Sulfuricurvum kujiense DSM 16994: one gene and its partner. The protein of the gene in region 1 binds, or shares a complex with, the protein of each later gene. Links are inferred from orthologs where the notes say so. Each region holds a gene or a part of one and is shown on either strand. Other genes may lie near its edges.

Region 1 (5,079 bases):
CATAGTGCCGCTTTGTCAATCAGCTCATCCACCGAGCGTGTCGTAATCAGCATCTGATTGACATCCGCTACCGTTCGCAAAATGCTTCGTAAATATTTTTCGTTGAGATACGCTTCTTCGAGTTTTATGCTTTTATCATACAAATGCTGCGTTTTTTCGCGGATTTTATCTTCCAAAGAGCTATTGAGTGTTTCCAGTTCCTGTTGCGTATCATTTAATTTTGAATTGATTCTCGCTATGTACAGCGTAACCGTAAAAGAGAGCAATAGAAAGATTCCCGCAATGATGATATACGTACCGTATTCTTCGAAAATATACAAAAACACATCTTCTCTAAGATGTTTATACGGCCCCATTCCAAGTTCTTTAAGGCATTCATGGATACTTTGATAATCGAGCGGTATCGTCCATCCCAATGACTTTGACGCCCGTGCGGCTTCGGACTCTTCCCCCATTGAGATTAAGGCGACGGCTACCCTTTCTGCCAGAGCGCTTGAGGTATGCTTCGTCGTTGCTATCGGCCATTCGGGATAGAGCCGTGTACTTACTTGATAATAAAAATCGGGATAGTTCTTTTGATTTAAAACAGTAAAATCATTTATATTGATTTTCCCTTCACTTGCCATCCTCTCTAACGTATCGGTACGCACCGTACCGGCTTCGGCTTTCCCGTCGCGGACAGCGTAGACAACCGCTTCATGGGTACCGTAAAAGGTTGTTTTTAAGTCCTTTTGATTGATATTTTTCTCTTTAAGCTCTCTCAGCGCCATTATCCAGCCGCCGAATGATTCCTCATTGACCGCCGCAAATTTTTTATTTTTTATATCTTCGACCTGATCAATCGTCCTATTCACCGTACGCTTAAAAATGACGCCGCCGAACTCCATTTGGACTTTGCCGTTAAAGCCTCTATTTTTAAGTGTTGCGACTCTCGAAATTCCGTAACGGCTCTCCAAATCGACGTAATAAGCTGAATTGGTGATGACAAAATCGATCTTTTTATCTCGTAAATAGGGGGGGAATTCTTCAAAACGAAGCGGGACGATTTGAAAATCGTATTCCGGAATTTTTTCATTCAGATATTCAGCGGTCAGATCCCACATGCTGTGGGTAGATGCATAGTTTTTATGAGCCAGTACTCCGATACGCACACTCTCTTTCGCACTTATCGTACTGGTAAAAAACGACAAATAGATCAAAAGCGATAAAAAATATGTGAGTGTTTTCATCCGTTCATTATAGCTTATATTTACTTTCCGGACTACAACACATTTGATCAGAATCGATCGAATTTGAAAAAAGAATTTACGGGATAAAAATAAAATAGGAGGGAAATGCCCCGAAGGGGCAAGAGAGAAGAGCTATCTTAGCTGTTACGCTTTTTGATAATCTCGTCGGCAACGTTACGTGGAACTTCTTCGTAGTGATCGAATTCCATAGAGTAACTTGCACGTCCTTGTGTCGCTGAACGAAGGTCAGTTGAGTAACCGAACATTTCAGACAACGGTACGAACGCGTCAACAATTTTGTTACCAGAACGGTCACCCATGTTGTTAACTTGTCCGCGGCGGCGGTTAAGGTCACCGATTACGTCACCCATAAAGTTTTCAGGAACTTCAACTTCAACTTTCATCATAGGCTCAAGGATAGCCGGGTTCGCTTTACGCGCAGCCTCTTTGAATCCCATAGATGCAGCAAGTTTAAACGCCATCTCATTCGAGTCAACCTCATGGTAAGACCCGTCATACAATGCAACTTCAACGTCCTCGATCGGATAACCGGCAAGAACACCTTTTTGCATAGCTTCTTTACACCCTTTTTCAACTGCAGGGATATACTCTTTCGGAATAACCCCACCTTTGATTTCGTTGTGGAAAATGAAACCTGTTCCAGGTACGCCCGGCTTAACGCGGATATAAACGTGACCGAATTGTCCGCGTCCACCCGATTGTTTCGCATATTTGTACTCTTGGCTGACTTCGTTACGGATAGATTCACGGTATGCAACCTGAGGTGCACCGACTTCCGCTTCAACTTTGAACTCACGGAACATACGGTCAACAAGGATCTCTAGGTGAAGCTCACCCATACCGCTGATGATTGTTTGTCCTGTCTCTTCGTCAGTGTGAACACGGAACGATGGATCTTCCGCAGCGAGTTTTGCAAGAGCGATACCCATTTTTTCTTGGTCCGCTTTTGTTTTAGGCTCAACCGCAACCGAGATAACCGGTTCAGGGAAGTGCATACGCTCTAGAACGATGCGATCGCTCTCATCACACAAAGTATCTCCGGTAGTTGTGTCTTTGAGACCTACAACCGCACCGATTTCACCTGCGTAAAGCGCTTTGATCTCTTCACGTTTGTTCGCATGCATTTTAACGATACGTCCGATACGCTCTTTTTTACCTTTGATGGTATTGATCGCATATGAACCGGATTCAAGAACACCGCGGTACATACGTACGAATGTCAATTGTCCTACGAACGGGTCGGTCATAATTTTGAACGCAAGGCCGGCGAACGGAGCATCATCACGTGATTCAACTTCTACTTCTACCTCTTCGTCGTCCTCTTTAGTACCTTTGATCGCCGCAACTTCCAATGGAGACGGAAGGTAATCAACAACCGCGTCAAGAAGAGTTTGTACCCCTTTGTTTTTGAACGCAGTTCCGCATGTCATAGGGATGATTTCCATTTTAAGACATCCGGCTTTGATCCCGCGCATAATCTCTTCGTTTGAAAGTTCACCCTCTTCGAAGAATTTCTCCATCAAAGTATCGTCACCTTCAGCTGCCGCTTCCATCATGCGTGCACGATAGTCGTTTGCTTTTTCAACCAAATCAGCAGGGATCTCTTCTTCACGGTAGTTTGAACCCATTGCAGCGTCGTCATCCCAAAGGATCGCTTTCATTTTAACGAGATCGATGATCCCTTTAAATTGATCTTCCGCACCGATTGGAAGTTGGATAGGTACCGGGTTTGCTTTTAAGCGGTTACGGATTTGATCTTCTACGTTGTAGAAATCGGCACCGATACGGTCCATTTTGTTGACGAAAACCATACGAGGTACACCGTAACGGTTTGCTTGACGCCATACTGTTTCAGATTGTGGCTGAACCCCACCAACTGCACAGAATACCGCTACTGCACCGTCAAGTACACGCATAGAACGCTCAACTTCAATGGTGAAGTCAACGTGGCCCGGAGTGTCGATGATGTTGATTTGTTTGCCCAACCATTCACAAGTTGTCGCAGCAGAAGTAATGGTAATACCACGCTCTTGCTCTTGCTCCATCCAGTCCATAGTTGCAGCACCTTCGTGAACCTCACCGATTTTGTGTGATACACCGGTGTAGAACAAGATACGCTCAGTTGTTGTCGTTTTACCCGCGTCGATGTGAGCGGCGATACCGATGTTTCTTACGTCTTCTAGTTTATGGGATCTTGCCATGATAATAGCCCTTAAAGAGTTTTTGAATGTGGGGAAAGATAGCCTAAAAAGGCTATCAAATGATTACGAAAAATCTTACCAGCGATAGTGAGCAAACGCTTTGTTCGCTTCTGCCATTTTGTAAGTATCTTCTTTCTTTTTGAACGCTGTACCTTTGTCGTTTGCAGCATCTGATAATTCATTTGCCAAACGCTCTGCCATAGTGCGCTCGTTACGTTTGCGTGCCGCATCGGTTAACCAGCGGATAGCAAGAGAAAGTTGGCGTACAGGACGAACTTCTACTGGAACTTGGTAGGTCGCTCCACCCACACGGCGGCTTTTTACTTCGATAACTGGTTTGATGTTCTCAATCGCAGCGTTGAATACTTCGATACCTGTTTTTTCACCACGTGAACCCATGATATCCAATGCACCGTACATGATTTTCTCAGCGGTACTTTTTTTACCGTCCCACATGATTTTATTGATGAATTTCGTCAATACTTTTGAACCATGAACCGGGTCAGGCATAATTTCGCGAACGGGCGCTTTTCTTCTTCTCATAATGTTTCCTTCAATGTTGTTTCATTTACTCAAAATACGGTCATCAGAAACCGAATCTTGTCAGACTAGTTGATTATTTTTTAGCCTTAGCTTTTTTCGTTCCGTATTTAGAACGAGATACTTTACGGTCTTTAACACCCGCTGTATCGAGAGCACCACGTACGATATGGTATTTAACCCCTGGTAAGTCTTTTACACGGCCGCCGCGAACAAGAACGATAGAGTGCTCTTGCAAGTTGTGACCCTCACCACCGATATAACTAATAACTTCAAACCCTGAAGTCAAACGAACTTTAGCAACTTTACGAAGCGCCGAGTTCGGTTTTTTAGGGGTTGTAGTATATACACGAGTACATACACCACGACGTTGTGGGCATGACACCAAAGCGGGTGATTTTGATTTTTTCACTACCGCTTGTCGCTCTTTACGAATAAGTTGGTTGATTGTTGGCACACAATCTCCTTTGTTGAATTGTTCCAGTAGAATATATAATCCGCTCATGACGAGGGGACTAATAAACGCGCAATGGTATCCATTTTTTGATTAAATATAGCTTATTTTAAGGAATTTGTAAGAGAGGTGGAAAAGAGGGTTTCCCGCCGAAGCAGGAAAGAAAAAAGGAGTTTTTAGTCTCCGAAAACCATTTTGCGGTCTTTATAGATACCGGTACCGACCGGAATCGTGCGACCGATAATGACGTTCTCTTTAAGATCGGTCAAGTCATCGATTTTCGCTGAAACTGCCGCTTCCGTCAAGACTTTTGTGGTGTCTTGGAACGATGCCGCTGAAATGATCGAGTCAGCACTAACCGCAGCACGGGTAATACCGACAAGGTACGGTTCAGCGATCGCAGGCTCTCCGCCAAGGCGAAGAATTTTTTCATTCTCCACTTTGAACTGAGCTTTAGAAACAACATCGCCCTCGATAAATTTCGTATCGCCTGAGCGAAGAATTTTGATTTGACGCAACATCTGAGTAAAGATAACTTCGATGTGTTTGTCGGCGATATTAACCCCTTGACGGCGGTAAACTTGCTGTACTTCGCTGACGAGATAGTTGTACAACGCTTTAACACCCAAGATTC
Region 2 (4,012 bases), 260 kb from region 1 along the record:
TAAGCGGCATCGTTTAGTATCGGTTCCCGCTGGAAGAGTTGATGAGGCTGAAAAATTCCATCCGTGTTTTCTCATCACGTTTAAACAACCCGCGAAGGGCACTCGACGTCGTTGTCGAACTGATTTTCTCCACTCCGCGCATCTCCATGCACATATGGCGGGCCTGAACGACTACCGCTACCCCTTTAGGGGCGATCGCATGCATCAGCGCATCGGCGATCTGTTCGGTGAGCTGTTCTTGAATCTGCATTCGACGGGCAAAAACATCCACAACACGGGGGATTTTGGAAAGCCCCACCACTTTGCCATCGGGAATATAAGCGACATGGGCACGACCGATAATCGGGAGCAAATGATGTTCGCACGTCGAATAAAACTCGATATCTTTGATCAGAACCATCTCATCATTTGACGACTCGAACATTGCCGAATTCAAAATCGACTGCGGGTCTTCTTTGTAGCCGCCGAACATGAATTCATACGCTTTTAAAACCCTCTCAGGAGTTTTCAAAAGCCCCTCCCGTTCGACATCTTCACCGACATGGGCAATCATCGTTTTAACCGCTTTTATAAATAATTCGTTGTTATCCAATCCCGTACCCGCTCATTTTAAATAATACTATTACTTTATCATCTCTTTGCTTTTATTTTAATTCAGCGTATTATTAATCCTTTTTGGATAATATTGCCACCATTTAGTCTAAATAAGAGACGTCAACAAAAGGGATTCAATGCAAATTACAACCAATAAAATCGACTCAGCTAACGCTAAAATCAATGCGGCCATTACACGCGGAACCATCGATGCCAACATCGAAAGCATCGCGAAACAAATCGCGAGAGAAGCTAAAGTAGCCGGTTTCCGTAAAGGAAAAACACCGATCAGTGCCGTGAAAAAACAATACGGTGAGCGTCTGGTTCAGGATGCCGAAGCACAAGCATTACGCGATCTTTTAACCGCAGGTCTTAAAGAGATGGCAATCGCAGCCGATTCATTGATTGGTGAGCCGAATATCACTAAGTTTGAAAAAGACGATAACGGAATCAACGTAGAAGTCGTTATCGCGACACGTCCGGCTATCACACTCGGTGATTATGCGGCAATGGTTCCTGAAGTAAGCAAACCGGCAATCGACGATGCTGCAGTTACGGCACGTATCGAAGAGCTTGCATCGGCTCAGGCACCGTTAGTCAATGTTGACGAAGATCGTGCACTGGTAAGCGGAGATACCGCGTTGATCGACTTCGAAGGGTTTGTGGACGGCGAAGCGTTCGAAGGGGGAAAAGCGGAAGGGTTCTCTCTTCGCCTCGGAAGCGGCCAGTTCATCCCGGGATTTGAAGATCAAGTGATCGGAATGAAAAAAGGGGACGAAAAAACGATCGACGTTACTTTCCCTGAAAACTACGGCGGAGCCAAACTTGCGGGAAAACCGGCACAATTCAAAGTTAAAGTAAACGCTATCCAAATGAAAGAAGCGGTTGTTATCAATGACGAATTGGCGAAAAAAATGCTTCCTGGATACGACGATGCGAATGTTGCAATGCTCAAAGAGAAAGTAAAAGAACAACTAGAATCCGAAGCAATGAGCGTTAAATATAACGACGAGCTCAAACCGGCCTTGATGGAAACATTCGTAAGTGCATTTGCCATCGATCTTCCTGAATTCATCGTGGAACAAGAGATGGATATGGCGTTGAACAAAAAAGCTCGCGAAATGAGCGAAGCGGAACTTGAAGAGCTCCGTAACGATGCCGAAAAAGTAAAAGCGATGCGCGAAACATTCCGTGACGACGCATGCCGCGCGGTAAAAGCAACGTTTATCGTCGATGCATTGGCAAAAGCGGAAAACGTTGTCGTTAATGAGCAAGAGTTGATGCAAACCATTTACTTCGAAGCGATGCAAATGGGTCAAGATCCTGCAGCCGTTTACAAACACTACCAAGAATCAGGATACCTTCCGGCGATTCAAATGGCGATGATCGAAGATCGCGTGTTGAGCAAATTGCTTAACGATAAAATTAAAGAGGCATAATGAGCTATATCCCTTACGTCATTGAAAAAACGGGGCGCGGTGAGCGCTCATATGATATCTATTCACGTCTTCTCAAAGACCGTATCATTATGCTCAGCGGCGAAGTTAATGACCCGGTAGCCTCATCTATCGTAGCCCAGCTTCTTTTTTTGGAAGCGGAAGATCCTGCGAAAGATATCTATTTTTACATCAACTCTCCCGGCGGTGTCATCACTTCGGGGATGGCGATTTTTGATACCATGAACTACATCCGTCCCGATGTATGTACTATCTGTATCGGCCAAGCGGCATCGATGGGGGCATTTTTGCTCAGTTCGGGGACTAAGGGCAAACGTTATGCCCTCCCGCATGCACGCATTATGATCCATCAACCTCTCGGCGGAGCGCAGGGTCAGGCAACCGATATCGAGATCCAAGCCAAAGAGATTTTACGCATGAAAGCCGAATTGAATGAAATTTTGGCTAAAAATTGCGGCCAGAGCGTCAAAAAACTCGAAAAAGATACAGACAGAGATAACTTTATGTCAGCCGCAGAAGCGGTAACTTATGGTATCATTGACGAAGTATTGGTTCAAAAAGAAAAAGAAGAGAAGTAAGAGGTAGACCATGGCAGCACTCAGCGATCTCAAACGTTCCCAACGGCAGGCTACCCAAAAGGGCAGCGATGAGAATGCTTATATCAGTGCCGGATCGCTGAACAATCCTACCAGTGATCTTGAAATCTTTGCCAAAGAGGTGCTTAATGCCCTCATATCTGACAACCTCCCCCCTACCCCGAATAATTTCGGACTCTATTTCGATCGTATATTGGAAGACAAAAGCGAGAGTCTACGCCGCCAAATCGGTTCAATTCTGGAGCTTGAAGAAGACAATCACGAAGAAAAAAGTATCGAGCTTGAAAAAACATTGAAACAAGGGTTCTCATCCGTTAAAAGCATCCTGCAACTCAGTGCGACTCTGTATAAAAATATCTCTTTAATGGAGAAAATTTTAGAAAATAAAAAAGAGGAGATGAAAAACGTCCCCTCTTTAAACGGCGCAAATGATTTAATTTCATCTCTGGGGAGTGATGTAGGAAAACTCAGTTCGATCCTGAAAAAACAAGTCACTCATATGAAAACCATTTACGATGAAACAGCCAGCATCGTCAAACAAGTCGAAAATGAAACCATTTTCGATAACCAATACGGCGTGTACAACAAACGATTCCTCATTACCAAACTGGAGCAGGAACGCCATCTTATCGATGAGTTCAAACATAAAAGCTCTCTGATTACCGTGCGCCTTTCTAAATCGACAGGAGAGACCATTCAGAGTGAAAAAGCGCAGCAACTTATGACCCGTACGGTTGCGAGACTTCTTCTAAAAACATCCCGCCGCAGCGATATCGTCGCTCACTACGGCGAAGGTATTTTCGCTATGGTTCTTAAACATACCGATATTGAAAGTGCAAAACGGGCTTCTGAACGTCTCTTTGATCTCGTTTCCTCAAGCAATTTTTTCCTAGCAGAGCAGGAAATTCAGCTTCGCATTGCAATCGGTATTGCCGAATTAACCTCTACAAAAGGGGTAGATCAAACTCTTGATTGCACCCTTACAGCTATGGATGCGGCTGATAATAACTCAAAACTTCGGTATATGGTCTGTAACGATACCGAATAAGGTCCTTATGCTTCTACCCATTATCACTTATCCGAACAAACAGCTCAAGGCACGTTCTCAAACCGTTGTAAACTTCGATGAACTACTTCATCGCTTTTTAGACGATATGTATGAGACGATGATAGCTTCAAACGGCATAGGGCTAGCGGCCATCCAAGTCGCCAATCCTATTCGAGTATTGATCCTCTGCATACCCGATGAAGAAGGGAACCAACACAAAGAGAATCTTTTGGAGATCATCAACCCCGTCATTCACAATCCGAAGGGCAACGTCCTGTATCAGGAAGGATGTCTCAGCGTCCCCGGTTTTTATGAAG

The links.
Region 2: the proteins of rpsG (region 1) and tig are in contact, whole or in part, in a crystal structure (PDB 3GTY), measured with the Thermotoga maritima proteins. The link is inferred for Sulfuricurvum kujiense DSM 16994 from one-to-one orthologs. Residues at the interface, in WP_004081843.1 of Thermotoga maritima: Lys34, Lys52, Lys55, Glu59, Arg62, Gln63, Glu66, Asn67, Lys69, Val71, Arg95, Ala109, Lys110, Lys111, Gly112, Arg113, Pro114, Glu117, Glu121, Ile124, Ala125, Tyr127, Asn128, Asn129, Thr130, Gly131, Lys135, Asp139, Arg142, Met143; in WP_004081061.1 of Thermotoga maritima: Glu122, Val124, Val129, Leu130, Tyr133, Glu188, Gly259, Ile262, Tyr263, Glu266, Ser270, Glu273, Gln274, Glu277, Arg308, Gln311, Ile312, Ser315, Tyr316, Glu325, Arg329, Arg336, Leu363, Phe366, Trp367, Arg373, Leu377, Arg381, Leu384, Glu387.

Annotation. Positions count from the first base shown.
Region 1 is NC_014762.1:2,288,161-2,293,239, forward strand. The notes cover bases 2,261-5,079. They hold rpsG (30S ribosomal protein S7), read right to left. Parts: upstream 3,995-5,079; coding sequence 3,527-3,994; downstream 2,261-3,526. Other genes in these bases: fusA (elongation factor G), read right to left, coding at 2,261-3,451; rpsL (30S ribosomal protein S12), read right to left, coding at 4,068-4,448; rpoC (DNA-directed RNA polymerase subunit beta'), read right to left, coding at 4,622-5,079. Outside these bases: SULKU_RS14585 (PhnD/SsuA/transferrin family substrate-binding protein), read right to left, coding at 1-1,229; more of fusA, read right to left, coding at 1,367-2,260.
Region 2 is NC_014762.1:2,547,870-2,551,881, forward strand. What follows is about bases 1-2,882. They hold tig (trigger factor), read left to right. Parts: upstream 1-731; coding sequence 732-2,033; downstream 2,034-2,882. Other genes in these bases: fliI (flagellar protein export ATPase FliI), read right to left, coding at 1-10; folE (GTP cyclohydrolase I FolE), read right to left, coding at 14-592; clpP (ATP-dependent Clp endopeptidase proteolytic subunit ClpP), read left to right, coding at 2,033-2,629; SULKU_RS12755 (diguanylate cyclase), read left to right, coding at 2,640-2,882. Outside these bases: more of SULKU_RS12755, read left to right, coding at 2,883-3,695; def (peptide deformylase), read left to right, coding at 3,703-4,012. UniProt on the Bacillus subtilis protein: Involved in protein export. Acts as a chaperone by maintaining the newly synthesized protein in an open conformation. Functions as a peptidyl-prolyl cis-trans isomerase.